3 regions of the Bacillus sp. N5-665 genome follow, and region 2 is predicted to be linked to each of the others. Evidence: a T-box and tRNA genes for the amino acid it is inferred to sense, from the RefSeq annotation. Region 2 holds a T-box; the other regions hold tRNA genes.

What was found. A T-box is a leader RNA that pairs with one kind of tRNA and senses whether it is charged. The one in region 2 lies ahead of thrS (threonine--tRNA ligase), so its partner is inferred to be a tRNA-Thr.
Region 1: it has a tRNA-Thr gene. The T-box ahead of thrS (threonine--tRNA ligase) is inferred to sense a tRNA for this amino acid. The anticodon was not compared.
Region 3: it has a tRNA-Thr gene. The T-box ahead of thrS (threonine--tRNA ligase) is inferred to sense a tRNA for this amino acid. The anticodon was not compared.

What each region holds. Positions count from the first base shown of each region.
Region 1 covers NZ_CP093325.1:4,781,749-4,787,209, forward strand. Annotated here, with positions in the region: gene MNO09_RS27200 (hypothetical protein) at 1-89, shown strand, start outside; gene MNO09_RS27205 (DUF3965 domain-containing protein) at 332-1,483, opposite strand; gene MNO09_RS27210 (CBS domain-containing protein) at 1,781-2,200, opposite strand; tRNA gene MNO09_RS27215 (tRNA-Glu) at 2,330-2,401, opposite strand; tRNA gene MNO09_RS27220 (tRNA-Asn) at 2,403-2,477, opposite strand; tRNA gene MNO09_RS27225 (tRNA-Ile) at 2,486-2,562, opposite strand; tRNA gene MNO09_RS27230 (tRNA-Trp) at 2,574-2,644, opposite strand; tRNA gene MNO09_RS27235 (tRNA-Thr) at 2,651-2,723, opposite strand; tRNA gene MNO09_RS27240 (tRNA-Phe) at 2,733-2,808, opposite strand; tRNA gene MNO09_RS27245 (tRNA-Asp) at 2,817-2,892, opposite strand; tRNA gene MNO09_RS27250 (tRNA-Met) at 2,896-2,972, opposite strand; tRNA gene MNO09_RS27255 (tRNA-Ser) at 2,995-3,087, opposite strand; tRNA gene MNO09_RS27260 (tRNA-Ser) at 3,146-3,238, opposite strand; tRNA gene MNO09_RS27265 (tRNA-Ala) at 3,259-3,331, opposite strand; tRNA gene MNO09_RS27270 (tRNA-Pro) at 3,347-3,420, opposite strand; tRNA gene MNO09_RS27275 (tRNA-Arg) at 3,431-3,504, opposite strand; tRNA gene MNO09_RS27280 (tRNA-Leu) at 3,508-3,596, opposite strand; tRNA gene MNO09_RS27285 (tRNA-Gly) at 3,613-3,687, opposite strand; tRNA gene MNO09_RS27290 (tRNA-Leu) at 3,717-3,797, opposite strand; tRNA gene MNO09_RS27295 (tRNA-Lys) at 3,812-3,887, opposite strand; tRNA gene MNO09_RS27300 (tRNA-Gln) at 3,892-3,966, opposite strand; tRNA gene MNO09_RS27305 (tRNA-Tyr) at 3,978-4,061, opposite strand; tRNA gene MNO09_RS27310 (tRNA-Val) at 4,070-4,145, opposite strand; rRNA gene rrf (5S ribosomal RNA) at 4,151-4,266, opposite strand; rRNA gene MNO09_RS27320 (23S ribosomal RNA) at 4,368-5,461, opposite strand, start outside.
Region 2 covers NZ_CP093325.1:3,226,483-3,231,943, forward strand. Annotated here, with positions in the region: gene MNO09_RS19140 (DUF2975 domain-containing protein) at 1-20, shown strand, start outside; gene thrS (threonine--tRNA ligase) at 146-2,065, opposite strand; T-box leader at 2,110-2,332, opposite strand; T-box leader at 2,368-2,591, opposite strand; gene rluF (23S rRNA pseudouridine(2604) synthase RluF) at 2,716-3,423, opposite strand; gene MNO09_RS19155 (YdbC family protein) at 3,610-4,230, opposite strand; gene MNO09_RS19160 (hypothetical protein) at 4,437-4,802, opposite strand; gene MNO09_RS19165 (hypothetical protein) at 4,935-5,461, shown strand, end outside.
Region 3 covers NZ_CP093325.1:580,005-585,465, forward strand. Annotated here, with positions in the region: rRNA gene MNO09_RS05200 (23S ribosomal RNA) at 1-1,161, shown strand, start outside; rRNA gene rrf (5S ribosomal RNA) at 1,263-1,378, shown strand; tRNA gene MNO09_RS05210 (tRNA-Val) at 1,383-1,458, shown strand; tRNA gene MNO09_RS05215 (tRNA-Thr) at 1,463-1,538, shown strand; tRNA gene MNO09_RS05220 (tRNA-His) at 1,549-1,624, shown strand; tRNA gene MNO09_RS05225 (tRNA-Leu) at 1,648-1,728, shown strand; tRNA gene MNO09_RS05230 (tRNA-Gly) at 1,758-1,832, shown strand; tRNA gene MNO09_RS05235 (tRNA-Leu) at 1,849-1,937, shown strand; tRNA gene MNO09_RS05240 (tRNA-Arg) at 1,941-2,014, shown strand; tRNA gene MNO09_RS05245 (tRNA-Pro) at 2,025-2,098, shown strand; tRNA gene MNO09_RS05250 (tRNA-Ala) at 2,113-2,185, shown strand; tRNA gene MNO09_RS05255 (tRNA-Met) at 2,206-2,282, shown strand; tRNA gene MNO09_RS05260 (tRNA-Ile) at 2,287-2,363, shown strand; tRNA gene MNO09_RS05265 (tRNA-Ser) at 2,381-2,473, shown strand; tRNA gene MNO09_RS05270 (tRNA-Met) at 2,501-2,577, shown strand; tRNA gene MNO09_RS05275 (tRNA-Asp) at 2,581-2,656, shown strand; tRNA gene MNO09_RS05280 (tRNA-Phe) at 2,670-2,745, shown strand; tRNA gene MNO09_RS05285 (tRNA-Thr) at 2,760-2,835, shown strand; tRNA gene MNO09_RS05290 (tRNA-Lys) at 2,846-2,921, shown strand; tRNA gene MNO09_RS05295 (tRNA-Gly) at 2,935-3,005, shown strand; tRNA gene MNO09_RS05300 (tRNA-Ile) at 3,016-3,092, shown strand; tRNA gene MNO09_RS05305 (tRNA-Asn) at 3,100-3,174, shown strand; tRNA gene MNO09_RS05310 (tRNA-Ser) at 3,181-3,271, shown strand; tRNA gene MNO09_RS05315 (tRNA-Glu) at 3,277-3,348, shown strand; gene MNO09_RS05320 (sigma-70 family RNA polymerase sigma factor) at 3,558-4,088, shown strand; gene MNO09_RS05325 (DUF4179 domain-containing protein) at 4,081-5,109, shown strand.

The sequences.
Region 1 (5,461 bases), 1.6 Mb from region 2:
TATTTCCTGTATTCTTTATGGCTGTTTTATTATTCATAGCTAGATACATTCATGTCCCTACTAACAAAAAACACGAACAAAAAGCTTAGAAAGAGGAGACATTGTGTACCGATCTTTCAAAGATAATCCGCTAAAATATATATTGAATTTATACACAAAAATAAATACTTTTTTTGGTATACAAGGAAGCAATACGGCACAATTTCTCCTTTATGGAATTTTATTTCTCGTCTTAATTGCGTTCTCCTTGCTTTACTAATAAAAAAAAGGATCTCACATAAACTTGAGATCCTTTTTAATTTATATAAATTTTTTATATAGAAAATGCTCTTTATCCACAAGCATATTTTTCATAAATAAAGCTAAGATTATATTTTTTCTCTAAACTCATTCTTTGTTCATCATCACACCAATAGAACAGAATGTCATGAATCGTTGCATAACGCTTATTTTTAAGAAATAGTTTAAAGAATGATGGTAAACAATCATGTAATTGTATAAATATATAATTGCGTAATATTTCTTCTTTATATTCAATGCCCTTACAAATATACAGTAATTCTTCACAATAATATGCATGTTGCGGAACTTGAATCATTTCGAAAAATGGCACATATGATAATAACTTTCCGATAAAATGATCATATCGATCCATTATCCCTATCGTCATATGCTCCATCATTTCTTTCATTACATATAAATAATCATCTACATGAGTAGTTTTCAATGGGTCTAATCGATCTGAAATTTGAGAAAGTACAGCTCTTTGACAAGCTAACACCGCTTGACTAGGTCCATAATATGATAGGAAGTCTGTACACTTACGATATTTTCGTAATAAGTCATGTGTGTATAAGTCATACACAAACGTATTACAATACATCGCTAGACTCATCATATCACTATTTAATTGCTCTTTTGATAGTAATTTAGCTCTCTTACACATATAAAAGAATGTAAATTCCAATACTTCTTTATGAGATAATAGTTGTTTACAATCCGTTATACATTTCTCATTAAATTTAACCCTATCCCAAATTTCTACATCCCCATCAGTCAATTCACCCATACGATATTTAATAATTAAATAGTTTAAAGCAACCGCTTGCGTCAACAGATCCCACGTTTCATATTCCAATGAAGTGTGAACAAACTCAGCTAGTCCTTGAGTTATCATAAATGTATTTGCTTCTTCATACCAACCAATCTCTTGGCATAAGCGAAGAATACGTACTAGAGTTGGAATTTCATCTTTATGAAACTGCGGCAAATTCTTTACTTTATCCATTCCATATACGATAAATGCCGCTAAATTTTCTTCTTTATAAAATTCTTTTTCTTTCCACACTAATATAGTCCGTTCTTTCCCTTCACCTTTTGGATGACAAGGTACAAGCAAAGAAAATAATTCAGCGAAATTATTTGGTTCTATATATGTATCTGTAACCAAATTCCAATTTGGATCGCGCTGTACAGCCCTCATATAATTCCCCTTCCCTTTTGTCTACATAGGAAATATTAATCCATTATTACATCATTAACAATGAATATTGTTATATTCAAAATCTTTCATAATACTTATATCTATCAGTATATCATTTTTTCTCTTATTTAAAATTAGGAATGACAAATTTTAAAAAACTGTCGAAATTACTAACTGTATACTTATATTATATAATGTCTCAGATACATCATGCTAACATATTAGTTTAATCCATATATACTAGAATAATGCATCTGATTTTTATACGTAACTTATCCCACTAATGAACGACTCTCTTCATTCCGTATGCTCCGAGATTTCACTTAAAGCAAATCCAGCTTGATCATCTGCCGATTCTCTTATAGCTAAATCACCTAGTGCTAGCATCCCCACGAGTTGACCACTCTCAACTACTGGTAATCGTCTAATTTGATACTGTGCCATTAACTCTGTAGCTTTTTCAATAGAATCATCTGGAGAAACTGAAACAATGTTTGTTGTCATTACATTTGTAATTTTATTAGATCCAGGATGTTTCTCAGCAATCCCACGAACAACTAAATCTCGGTCCGTAACAAGCCCAACAACTTGCTCATTTTCAACAACTGGAATCAATCCAATCGATTCTTCTTTCATCTTTACAGCAGCCTCATATACATTGTCTAGCGGTGTACAATGTACAACATGAGTACTCATAAAATCTCTCACTCGTGTCATTTTTGTCTCCTCCTTTTTATACATACCATAGCTTTTCCTAAATCCCTTTATTTATTTCAGGAAAATCAGTTGATAAAGGAGGATTCCACAAAATAAAAAAGAGTCAGCAATATGCTGACTCTTTTTTTATGACCCGTACGGGATTCGAACCCGTGTTACCGCCGTGAAAGGGCGGTGTCTTAACCACTTGACCAACGGGCCATGGCTCCGCAGGTAGGACTCGAACCTACGACCGATCGGTTAACAGCCGATAGCTCTACCACTGAGCTACTGCGGAATAATATATGGTGGGCCTAAATGGACTCGAACCATCGACCTCACGCTTATCAGGCGTGCGCTCTAACCAGCTGAGCTATAGGCCCATACACTTTTACAGGGGCAGTAGGAATCGAACCCACACTGGAGGTTTTGGAGACCTCAGTTCTACCTTTAAACTATGCCCCTAAAGGATGCCGACTAGAGGACTTGAACCCCCAACCTACTGATTACAAGTCAGTTGCTCTACCAATTGAGCTAAGTCGGCATAAAAAAATGGTGGCTCGGGACGGAATCGAACCGCCGACACGAGGATTTTCAGTCCTCTGCTCTACCGACTGAGCTACCGAGCCAACATAAATGGCGGTCCCGACCGGGGTCGAACCGGCGATCTCCTGCGTGACAGGCAGGCATGTTAACCACTACACCACGGGACCATTTGGTTGCGGGGACAGGATTTGAACCTGCGACCTTCGGGTTATGAGCCCGACGAGCTACCGTGCTGCTCCACCCCGCGACAATATAATGTTTTTAAAAAATGGAGGAGGTAGAGGGATTCGAACCCCCGCGCGACTCTCGCCGCCTGTCGGTTTTCAAGACCGATCCCTTCAGCCGAACTTGGGTATACCTCCATGAAGGAAAAAACAAAAATTTTATTATTATATGTATCTAAACCATTTAAAAAGAAAATGGAGGAGGTAGAGGGATTCGAACCCCCGCGCGATTCTCACCGCCTGTCGGTTTTCAAGACCGATCCCTTCAGCCGAACTTGGGTATACCTCCGAGACATATAATAAATAAAGTGGAGCCTAGCGGGATCGAACCGCTGACCTCCTGCGTGCAAGGCAGGCGCTCTCCCAGCTGAGCTAAGGCCCCATGTTTTTGGGAATATCGGGAAGACAGGATTTGAACCTGCGACCCCCTGGTCCCAAACCAGGTGCTCTACCAAGCTGAGCCACTTCCCGTTAATAAAAGCGCGCCCGAGAGGAGTCGAACCCCTAACCTCTTGATCCGTAGTCAAACGCTCTATCCAATTGAGCTACGGGCGCATATGGTGCCGAGGGCGGGGGTCGAACCCGCACGGTGGTCACCCACCGCAGGATTTTAAGTCCTGTGCGTCTGCCTGTTCCGCCACCCCGGCATGTCATATTGAAAATTGGAGCGGAAGACGGGATTCGAACCCGCGACCCCAACCTTGGCAAGGTTGTATTCTACCACTGAACTACTTCCGCAAGACATGTTTGAGTTATTTTATTAAAAGTGCGGGTGAAGGGAGTCGAACCCCCACGCCAAAGGCGCTAGATCCTAAGTCTAGTGCGTCTGCCAATTCCGCCACACCCGCATATTTTGTTAAAATGGTGAGCCATGAAGGATTCGAACCTTCGACCCTCTGATTAAAAGTCAGATGCTCTACCAACTGAGCTAATGGCTCTTAATGGCTGGGCTAGCTGGATTCGAACCAGCGCATGACGGAGTCAAAGTCCGTTGCCTTACCGCTTGGCTATAGCCCATTAATTAAGAATGGTGGAGGGGGGCAGATTCGAACTGCCGAACCCGAAGGAGCGGATTTACAGTCCGCCGCGTTTAGCCACTTCGCTACCCCTCCGACATATATGGTGGAGGATGACGGGATCGAACCGCCGACCCCCTGCTTGTAAGGCAGGTGCTCTCCCAGCTGAGCTAATCCTCCATTTTGCCTGGCAACGTCCTACTCTCACAGGGACAAGGTCCCAACTACCATCGGCGCTAGAGAGCTTAACTTCCGTGTTCGGTATGGGAACGGGTGTGACCTCTCTGCCATCATTACCAGACTATATTCATTTAAGACAAGAATCATTTTAACTTATTTAACTTTTAAAGTCAACAAGTTTTTTATATTCTTTCAAAACTAGATAACATTGCTTCATATTATATGGTTAAGTCCTCGATCTATTAGTATTCGTCAGCTCCACATGTCACCATGCTTCCACCTCGAACCTATCAACCTGATCATCTTTCAGGGATCTTACTAGCTTACGCTATGGGAAATCTCATCTTGAGGGGGGCTTCATGCTTAGATGCTTTCAGCACTTATCCCTTCCGCACATAGCTACCCAGCTATGCCCTTGGCAGAACAACTGGTACACCAGCGGTGCGTCCATCCCGGTCCTCTCGTACTAAGGACAGCTCCTCTCAAATTTCCTACGCCCACGACGGATAGGGACCGAACTGTCTCACGACGTTCTGAACCCAGCTCGCGTACCGCTTTAATGGGCGAACAGCCCAACCCTTGGGACCGACTACAGCCCCAGGATGCGATGAGCCGACATCGAGGTGCCAAACCTCCCCGTCGATGTGGACTCTTGGGGGAGATAAGCCTGTTATCCCCGGGGTAGCTTTTATCCGTTGAGCGATGGCCCTTCCATGCGGAACCACCGGATCACTAAGCCCGACTTTCGTCCCTGCTCGACTTGTAGGTCTCGCAGTCAAGCTCCCTTATGCCTTTGCACTCTACGAATGATTTCCAACCATTCTGAGGGAACCTTTGGGCGCCTCCGTTACACTTTAGGAGGCGACCGCCCCAGTCAAACTGCCCACCTGACACTGTCTCCCGGGTCGATAAGACCCGTAGGTTAGAATTTCAATACATTCAGGGCGGTATCCCACCAGCGCCTCCACCGAAGCTAGCGCTCCGGTTTCAATGGCTCCCGCCTATCCTGTACAAAATGTACCAAAATTCAATATCAGGCTACAGTAAAGCTCCACGGGGTCTTTCCGTCCTGTCGCGGGTAACCTGCATCTTCACAGGTACTATAATTTCACCGAGTCTCTGGTTGAGACAGTGCCCAAATCGTTACACCTTTCGTGCGGGTCGGAACTTACCCGACAAGGAATTTCGCTACCTTAGGACCGTTATAGTTACGGCCGCCGTTTACTGGGGCTTCAGTTCAGAGCTTCGCTTACGCTAACCCCTCTCCTTAACCTTCCAGCACCGGGCAGGTGTCAGCCCCTATACTTCGCCTTACG
Region 2 (5,461 bases):
AAAATGATTTAACGGTATGAAGTGAAGTATATGGCAATAAATGATGAAGGAATAGCGATTAAGCTATCCCTTCATCATTTATTATGGTTCTTTAATGAGTTTAAATTCAGTAATACATGTTAATGGTGTATTTTATTATCAATCTCTATTTCTTATTTTTTATTTCCTCTTTTATACTCTCCACAAACCCATTTAGTTCAATAACTTCTGACTGGTCTTCACCGTATTTACGTACATTTACAGATCCGTTCTCCATTTCCTTATCCCCAATAACAAGAACATAAGGAACTTTTTGCATTTGTGCTTCTCTTATTTTATATCCTAACTTTTCATCTCGTACATCTCTTTCAACACGAATGCCAGCTTGTGCTAATTTATCCGCAATCTCATCTGCGTATTGTACATGGACTGCATTCGAAACTGGAATGACCTTCACTTGAACCGGTGCCACCCATGCCGGGAACGCGCCTCCAAAGTGCTCAATTAATATCGCTAAGAAACGGTCTAAAGATCCTAAAACTGCTCTGTGAATGACAACTGGTCTTCTCTTTTCATTCTTCTCATCTATATAATTTAAATCAAACTTCTCTGGCATTTGGAAATCTAGTTGGATTGTCCCGCACTGATGACTTCTATTTAAGGCGTCTTTAATATGGAAGTCGATTTTCGGTCCATAAAATGCACCGTCACCTTCATTTAGTCTATATTTATAATTCAATGAATGTAATACATTTTCTAATGCCTCTTCTGCTTGCTCCCACAACTTATCATCACCCATTGAATCTTCTGGACGAGTAGAAAGCTCTACTTCATATTCGAATCCAAAAGTTTTATAAACATAATCAATTTGCGCCATTACAGATTTAATTTCATCTTCAATTTGTTCTGGAGTTACAAATAAATGAGCATCATCTTGGCAGAAAGTACGTACTCTTAATAATCCATTTAATGCCCCGCTAAATTCGTGTCGGTGTACTTGACCGAACTCACACATACGAATTGGCAATTCGCGATAAGAGTGTAATTTATTTTTGAACATTAACATATGTCCTGGGCAGTTCATTGGTTTTAATGCGAAACTTTTATTGTCTACTTCAGAGAAATACATGTTGTCTTTGTAATGTCCCCAGTGTCCTGATTTCTCCCATAATTCTTGGTTCATCATAAACGGAGTACGTACTTCTTGATACTTATACTCTTTTTGAATTTCTCTTAAAAATGCTTCTAATTCATTACGAATAATTTGTCCTTTCGGTAAATAAAATGGCATTCCCGGAGCCTCTTCAGAAAACATAAATAACTCCAGCTCACTACCTAATTTACGATGATTTCTTTTTGCTGCTTCTTCAACGAAATGTAAATAATCTTCTAATTCTTTTTGAGAAGAGAACGCAACACCATATATACGCTGAAGCACTTGATTGTTACTATCACCTCGCCAATATGCACCAGAAACGTGAGTTAATTGGAATGCTTTCAAATAGCCTGTTGACGGTACATGTGGTCCTCTACATAAGTCTACAAATTCACCTTGTTTATATAGTGTTACACTTTCCCCACTAGGAATTGCTTCTAACAATTCTAATTTCAGGTGATCATTCATTTCTTGAAACAGTTTTTTTGCCTCTTCTCGTGAAACCTCAACTCGCTCTATTTTTACATTTTCATTTATAATTTTTTTCATTTCTTTTTCGATTTCCGGTAAATCTTCTACGTTTACACTACTCGGAAGATCCATATCATAATAAAATCCATTTTCAATAACAGGTCCTACACCAAGGTTTACATTACCATGCATCCTCTTTACAGCTTGCGCTAAAATATGTGCCGCAGAGTGTCTTGCAATTTCTACCCCTTCATTTGAATCTATTGTAACGATTTCTACTTCCGCATTTTCTTCAATATTTCGGCGTAAATCATATAACTGATCATTTACTTTCCCTGCGACTGCTTTCTTTTTTAAACTACTGCTAATGGATCCCGCAATTTCTTCTAAAGTAATTCCTTTTACAAATTCTTTAACGCTTCCATCCGGAAATTTCATTTCAATCATCTGTTCTTTCATTTTTCATCTCTCCATTTCATAATAAAAAGCACACTCATCCCTAAAATAGGGACGAGCGTGCTTTTACCCGTGGTTCCACCCAGATTCCCATTGTAAATACACAATGGCTTCTTTTACGGTAACGTCGTTTACACGGCACTAGATACTTAATTTCCCCAGTGCAGCTCTAAGGTGGTAAGTTATTTTTCTGCGTTAGGAAGTTCTCAGCTTTCCTTCCTTCTCTGTATAACCGGATAAAATAACTCGTGTCCTTTTCTTCGCTTATTATGAAATTGAATACAAAAAAGCATATTCATCCCTAAAATAGGGACGAATATGCTTATATCCGTGGTTCCACCCAGATTCCCATCACAAAAAACATAATGGCTTCTTTTGCGATAACGTCGCTTACACGGCACTAGATACTTAGTTTCCCCAGTGCAGCTCTAAGGTGGTAAGTTATTTTTCTGCGTTAGGAAGTTCTCAGCTTTCCTTCCTTCTCTGTATAACCGGATAAAATAACTCGTGTCCTTTTCTTTGCTTTTAAAAGTACATCCATTAATTGTTATTTACTATATCTTATTCATTTTATTTTTGCAAGTGTTTAAAAATGATTTTTTATTTAATAAAAAAGAAACCAAAAATAGATTTTGGGTTTCCTCTTCTCAATTTTACCAATCTTGTGGTTCATAATTTAAGTCTGAAAATAGACGTCGTTTCTCTTTCTTCGATAAATCTCTCCACTGTCCAACAGGTAAATTATTTAATTCTATATTCATAATTCTTGTACGCTTTAAAGTGTATACTTGATAACCTAAAGCTTCACACATACGACGAATTTGACGATTCAACCCTTGAGTTAAAATAATTTGGAATTCATATTTTGATAACTGTGTTACCTCACAAGGAAGCGTTTTCGTTCCTAAAATTTTCACACCAGCTGCCATTTTCTCTAGAAAATCAGGTGTAATTGGCTTATCTACTGAAACGATATATTCTTTTTCATGTTTGTTTTCAGCACGTAAAATTTCATTTACAATATCACCATCATTCGTTAATAAAATTAAACCGTCTGAGTCTTTATCAAGACGTCCAATGTGACTAATTCGTAATGGATGATTCACTAAATCGATAATATTACCTTTTACAGCTTTTTCACTCGTACATGTAATACCTACTGGTTTATTTAAAGCGATATATACGTGATCTCGAGCAATACGAAGCTGCTCTCCATTTACGCGTACATCATCACCTGGATTTACTTGGTCACCAATTTTTGCAACCTTACCGTTAATAATTACTCTTCTCTCATTAATTAATTTATCTGCTCCACGTCGAGACGCTTTTCCAGCTTCACTAATAAATTTATTGATACGCAAATTAGGCACATCCTTTTCTAAACAAAATTTCAAGCTCACACTGCTTCTACCGTACAATACAAAAGGGTAAGCCTTCTATTATAACTTAAATATATTAACATGAAAGGGTATATAACGTCTTCTATTAATTACTCGTTTATAAGAAAATATCTTTATTATACATTCATTTATGCACGTTTTGAACACTTAATATACAAGCCACTCTTCCTTACATACAGCTTGTTTACCTCTTATATCTTCTAAATCCTCATGAATATTAGCTAGTTTATACAGCTCTGAGAAAATCTCTTCTACATAATTTTGATGCGCCATTTCATCTTTCCAATAAGTTAACACTATGTAACGATTTTCAGTTTTTAAAGACTTCCCAACTACTCCACCTATCATCCCGTTTGCTTTTTTCATTCCTTTATTCCAAATTGTTTCTTGTTTATGTAAAAACTGCTTTTCCTGTTCCACCTTTACATCACATATAGCAACTCTGACAAATGACCCTTCTGTAACAACCTCTTTCAAAGGCATATCAGTTATATCATACAATGTTTGAAACAGTTCAATTTCACATGAAAGAAACGTATCCTCTTGATTACTATTTAAATAAATGGTATCGTGAGCACCATTCATAAATGATTGATACGCCCCCCTATCATTCCATAAAGTATAAACACACGCCTCATCTTCATTCCATCCACCAAATTGTCCGTGAAAACCATCTAGATGCTGTATATCACGCCATTTTTCTTGTGCGATTGAAAATAACTCTTTTTTCTCTTCTTCCACCTTACAGTAGATTGTTTTTAGTAACATTTTTAACTCCCCCTTAGGATATAATTTATCTTCCACTTATATTTTTTAGTTTACATAATATTTTTATAATCTCCTCATTGCTCTTTATGTGCATATAGAACTAATCATATTTATCACTATATCTATCAAACCATCTATCTGATTTCATTTCAAATAATTCAGAATAAAAAGAAAAGTTGTAACCCTTAACGAATTACAACTTTATCTTACCTCCCTTCCTTATTCATCTTTTTTTCAAATAAATAATACGTAATTTCTCCCGGATAATGTACTACCGTTACCTTCCTCTCCCCTTTTTTAAAACTATTAGTATGCCCGTTTTCCCCTAAGTGCTCCCATCCACTTGCCTTTGTAATAGGTATTACACTTATATATTTATAATCCGCTTCATTATCATCGTTAATATGGATTGCTGACATTGGTACTGGAAAATCTTCCATTTTAGATTCTTTGTCCAGATATATGAGTGCAAATAAGCCAACTAATATCATAGCCATTGAAATATTTGAAGCTAGCTTTTTTCTATTCGTTTTCACTAAAAACCCTCTTTTCTCACATATTACTTTCATCATTTTACTAATCTTAGTTATTTATGTATATAAAAAATATAATTAAAATCAATTACATACTATATTCTCTACCATTAATAATATTATTGTTATATATTATAATTATAAAATGTTTATTTTTGGAGGGATTACCCATTGAAGAAATTATTTTTTAATAAATGGACAATAGTTATTTCTATTTTTATTATTACCTGTACGATTTTCTACACAACTAAAGATAAAAATAATAACGAAAAAACCACCGTAGAAACAATTGATACAAAAACTTTTAAAACTAAATTACAACCAAAAATTGATGAATTAACTACAAATTATAATGACATCATCGAAAAAGATTGGTTGCCTGCCTGGGAAGAGATTAACACGAACGGAGATTCAGTAGACAGAAATAAACTATTAGTCACAATGACTGCTATTTCCAAGCAATATGAAAAAATAATAAACGAAATAGACACTGTGAAAATTAAAGAAAATATATCGGAAGTACAAATACAAGAACAACTAATTTATTTCACAACTGAATTTAAGACTGCTTCTAAATTTATGAAAAACGCAGCAGATTTAATTATAGACGGAGCAAATAACTCTACTCCTTCCAATGAAACAATTGAAAATACTAAACATGCTTTAGGACTTGCGGACCAACATATTGTCCTCGCTTT
Region 3 (5,461 bases), 2.6 Mb from region 2:
CTTAACGGAAAGCCGCAGTGAATAGGCCCAAGCGACTGTTTAGCAAAAACACAGGTCTCTGCGAAGCCGTAAGGCGAAGTATAGGGGCTGACACCTGCCCGGTGCTGGAAGGTTAAGGAGAGGGGTTAGCGTAAGCGAAGCTCTGAACTGAAGCCCCAGTAAACGGCGGCCGTAACTATAACGGTCCTAAGGTAGCGAAATTCCTTGTCGGGTAAGTTCCGACCCGCACGAAAGGTGTAACGATTTGGGCACTGTCTCAACCAGAGACTCGGTGAAATTATAGTACCTGTGAAGATGCAGGTTACCCGCGACAGGACGGAAAGACCCCGTGGAGCTTTACTGTAGCCTGATATTGAATTTTGGTACATTTTGTACAGGATAGGCGGGAGCCATTGAAACCGGAGCGCTAGCTTCGGTGGAGGCGCTGGTGGGATACCGCCCTGAATGTATTGAAATTCTAACCTACGGGTCTTATCGACCCGGGAGACAGTGTCAGGTGGGCAGTTTGACTGGGGCGGTCGCCTCCTAAAGTGTAACGGAGGCGCCCAAAGGTTCCCTCAGAATGGTTGGAAATCATTCGTAGAGTGCAAAGGCATAAGGGAGCTTGACTGCGAGACCTACAAGTCGAGCAGGGACGAAAGTCGGGCTTAGTGATCCGGTGGTTCCGCATGGAAGGGCCATCGCTCAACGGATAAAAGCTACCCCGGGGATAACAGGCTTATCTCCCCCAAGAGTCCACATCGACGGGGAGGTTTGGCACCTCGATGTCGGCTCATCGCATCCTGGGGCTGTAGTCGGTCCCAAGGGTTGGGCTGTTCGCCCATTAAAGCGGTACGCGAGCTGGGTTCAGAACGTCGTGAGACAGTTCGGTCCCTATCCGTCGTGGGCGTAGGAAATTTGAGAGGAGCTGTCCTTAGTACGAGAGGACCGGGATGGACGCACCGCTGGTGTACCAGTTGTTCTGCCAAGGGCATAGCTGGGTAGCTATGTGCGGAAGGGATAAGTGCTGAAAGCATCTAAGCATGAAGCCCCCCTCAAGATGAGATTTCCCATAGCGTAAGCTAGTAAGATCCCTGAAAGATGATCAGGTTGATAGGTTCGAGGTGGAAGCATGGTGACATGTGGAGCTGACGAATACTAATAGATCGAGGACTTAACCATATAATATGAAGCAATGTTATCTAGTTTTGAAAGAATATAAAAAACTTGTTGACTTTAAAAGTTAAATAAGTTATAATGATTCTTGTCTTAAATGAATACAGTCTGGTAATGATGGCAGAGAGGTCACACCCGTTCCCATACCGAACACGGAAGTTAAGCTCTCTAGCGCCGATGGTAGTTGGGACCTTGTCCCTGTGAGAGTAGGACGTTGCCAGGCAAATGGAGGATTAGCTCAGCTGGGAGAGCACCTGCCTTACAAGCAGGGGGTCGGCGGTTCGATCCCGTCATCCTCCACCATTTAGCCGACTTAGCTCAATTGGTAGAGCAACTGACTTGTAATCAGTAGGTTGGGGGTTCAAGTCCTCTAGTCGGCACCAGAAAATCATGGCGGTTGTGGCGAAGTGGTTAACGCACCGGATTGTGGCTCCGGCATTCGTGGGTTCGATTCCCATCAGTCGCCCCATTTTTTCTTTGAATAATTAATATGCGGGTGTGGCGGAATTGGCAGACGCACTAGACTTAGGATCTAGCGCCTTTGGCGTGGGGGTTCGACTCCCTTCACCCGCACTTTTAATAAAATAACTCATACATGTCTTGCGGAAGTAGTTCAGTGGTAGAATACAACCTTGCCAAGGTTGGGGTCGCGGGTTCGAATCCCGTCTTCCGCTCCAATTTTCAATATGACATGCCGGGGTGGCGGAACAGGCAGACGCACAGGACTTAAAATCCTGCGGTGGGTGACCACCGTGCGGGTTCGACCCCCGCCCTCGGCACCATATGCGCCCGTAGCTCAATTGGATAGAGCGTTTGACTACGGATCAAGAGGTTAGGGGTTCGACTCCTCTCGGGCGCGCTTTTATTAACGGGAAGTGGCTCAGCTTGGTAGAGCACCTGGTTTGGGACCAGGGGGTCGCAGGTTCAAATCCTGTCTTCCCGATTTTCCAAAAACACGGGGCCTTAGCTCAGCTGGGAGAGCGCCTGCCTTGCACGCAGGAGGTCAGCGGTTCGATCCCGCTAGGCTCCACTTATTTTAATATCTTTTATGGCGGTGTAGCTCAGCTGGCTAGAGCGTACGGTTCATACCCGTGAGGTCGGGGGTTCGATCCCCTCCGCCGCTACCATAAAGGACCTTTAGCTCAGCTGGTTAGAGCAGACGGCTCATAACCGTCCGGTCGTAGGTTCGAGTCCTACAAGGTCCACCACTAAAGCTTTATATCTCGGAGGTATACCCAAGTTCGGCTGAAGGGATCGGTCTTGAAAACCGACAGGCGGCGAGAGTCGCGCGGGGGTTCGAATCCCTCTACCTCCTCCATTTTTTCTAAATTAAATATTTTATCATCGCGGGGTGGAGCAGCACGGTAGCTCGTCGGGCTCATAACCCGAAGGTCGCAGGTTCAAATCCTGTCCCCGCAACCAAATGGTCCCGTGGTGTAGTGGTTAACATGCCTGCCTGTCACGCAGGAGATCGCCGGTTCGACCCCGGTCGGGACCGCCATTTTTTACATAAAGGCTCGGTAGCTCAGTCGGTAGAGCAGAGGACTGAAAATCCTCGTGTCGGCGGTTCGATTCCGTCCCGAGCCACCATTTTGAAGTCGCAAGCCGACTTAGCTCAACTGGTAGAGCAACTGACTTGTAATCAGTAGGTTGGGGGTTCAAGTCCTCTAGTCGGCACCACTTTCAAAATGAGCCATTAGCTCAGTTGGTAGAGCATCTGACTTTTAATCAGAGGGTCGAAGGTTCGAATCCTTCATGGCTCACCATTTACAATTTAATGCGGGTGTAGTTTAGTGGTAAAACAAGAGCCTTCCAAGCTCTGGTCGAGAGTTCGATTCTCTTCACCCGCTTTTCAATTATGGGCCTATAGCTCAGCTGGTTAGAGCGCACGCCTGATAAGCGTGAGGTCGATGGTTCGAGTCCATTTAGGCCCACCATAATTATTCCGCAGTAGCTCAGTGGTAGAGCTATCGGCTGTTAACCGATCGGTCGTAGGTTCGAGTCCTACCTGCGGAGCCATATTATAGAGAAGTACCCAAGTGGCTCAAGGGGCTCCCCTGCTAAGGGAGTAGATCGCGAACGCGGTGCGAGGGTTCGAATCCCTTCTTCTCTGCCAGAATTGGCCCGTTGGTCAAGTGGTTAAGACACCGCCCTTTCACGGCGGTAACACGGGTTCGAATCCCGTACGGGTCATACTAAAAGAGATAGCATAATCTGCTATCTCTTTTTTGTTGTGTAAAAGTGGACTTTTGATAGTCTGCTTTTTTTTATGGATTTCTTGTGGCATTAGTGCTTGATAGTAATCATTGCAATAAGTTGTAGGAGATTTATATATACACTTATTTTTGCAACCTTTTTATTCTCTCATTCGACTATATTAGTAAAGGGAGGAAGAAATAAAAATGGACATAGCCTATCTAGTAAAACAAGCGACAAGAGGAAATGATCAAGCATTTGAACAACTTATTACTTTTGTTCGCCCAAAACTATATCGAACAGCTTATTCTTATGTAAGAAATGAACAAGATGCACTGGATATATACCAAGAAACAATTTATGAAGCATATCTTTCATTGAGAAAGTTAAAAAAGCCGGAGAAATTTCAAAGTTGGATTACTAAAATTCTTGTTTTTAAATCCATTGATTTTGTAAGAAAATCCTCTAGACAATTTCTTGCGAATGATGAAATGTTTTCTAATTTATGTGCAGAAGAGAGCATGAATAAATTAGAGCAATCGTTGGATTTAATCGAGGCATTTAATTTCTTAGATCCTACTTACAAAACTATTATTGTATTAAGGTATTATCACGATTTATCTATTAAGGAAGTTGCTGAGATTCTTAATTCTCCAGAAGGAACCGTAAAATCTCAATTACATCGAGCAAAGCAAGCCTTACGCCCCATTTTAAAGGAGGGATATAGTTATGAATAAAGAAGAATTTAATCACCATATCAATGATATTCCTATACCAGAAGATAGGTTAATTCAAAGAGAAAAAACAGCCGTGCTTCAAGCTAAGAAAAATCAATACCGTAGAAAAAATACAATGAAGTATTCTAGTCTTGTTGCTTGTGGAATATGTGTTTCTCTCTTAGGTTCTGGATTCATTTCTCCTACTATGGCAAAGACATTATCGAGTGTTCCAGTTATAGGCTCCATTTATGCACAATTTAATGATATTGCTTCTGATAAAATTGAAAAGGATGAGCTTGCTACATCAATTGAGAGACAAGATAACCATAGTGGTTTAACGATGAATGTGAAAGAGGCTGTTTACGATGGTGGACGTTTAGTGGTCACGGTGGAATACAAAGGAGAAAACCCTATTTCCAAAAGTAATGAAGAGAAAGCTGGATTTAGTTATGTAACCATTAATGGGAAAGAAGTTAGAGCTGCAATTGGTTCTACTTCACAGAAGTCAAAAGGACAAAACACTATTATTGAGCAGCATGAATTTACTCTGGCTAATTACGGTGAATTTGGTGATAAAATTGATGTTTCCGTCCATGGGAAAGATTTATTTGGACAAATAGGAACATGGAACGTAGCATTTCCTCTTACAAAAGTTGAAAGTGAGATTCGTAAATTCACTCCTAATATAAAAACATTAACGAAAGATAATCTGTATGCATTAATAGTAGATCAAGTAACCTTTTCGTCACTTTCAACGAGGATTGATTTGACCTTTGATTATCCAAAAGAAATGGAAGCTAATGATAGCTGGCCAGCACTCGATTATACTGTCACTGATGATGAAGGAAGAATCTACGAAGGAGTCAGCTTGCAAGTTGGTAGCACGGGACTATACGGACACCATATTGTTTTAGCTCTTCCACCAATGGATAATCCTCCAAAATCCTTAACAATTGAACCTACGTATCTTAGTGGTCTAAATGCTACATTAAAAAATGGAGGTGCTGAAGATTTGAAAACGACTGTGTTGCTACGATAATTGAAGAGACTTGTTAGGTTCCCATGTCTATTGACTGTTAATAAGTGATGGTATGTTAATTTGACGTGTATGGAAAAAATATCGCTATCCAGCTAAGAGAAATTTGTATCTATATAATCAAAAGACGCTATTCTTTTTGTAGAAGTATACAGAAATGGTGGCGTTTTTATGCTGCTATCATTGTCGAGTTTTGTCGGTAAGTCGATATATTGTAAAAATCGCTGATATATTTGGAGTTGCGGTTGATATATTCCGAAAATCGCTGATATAATTTCAATTACCAAAAAAACCTTTTCACAATCTAAAGAAAACGCCTCCATTGAGATTGATTTCATACTTGATTTAATAACTT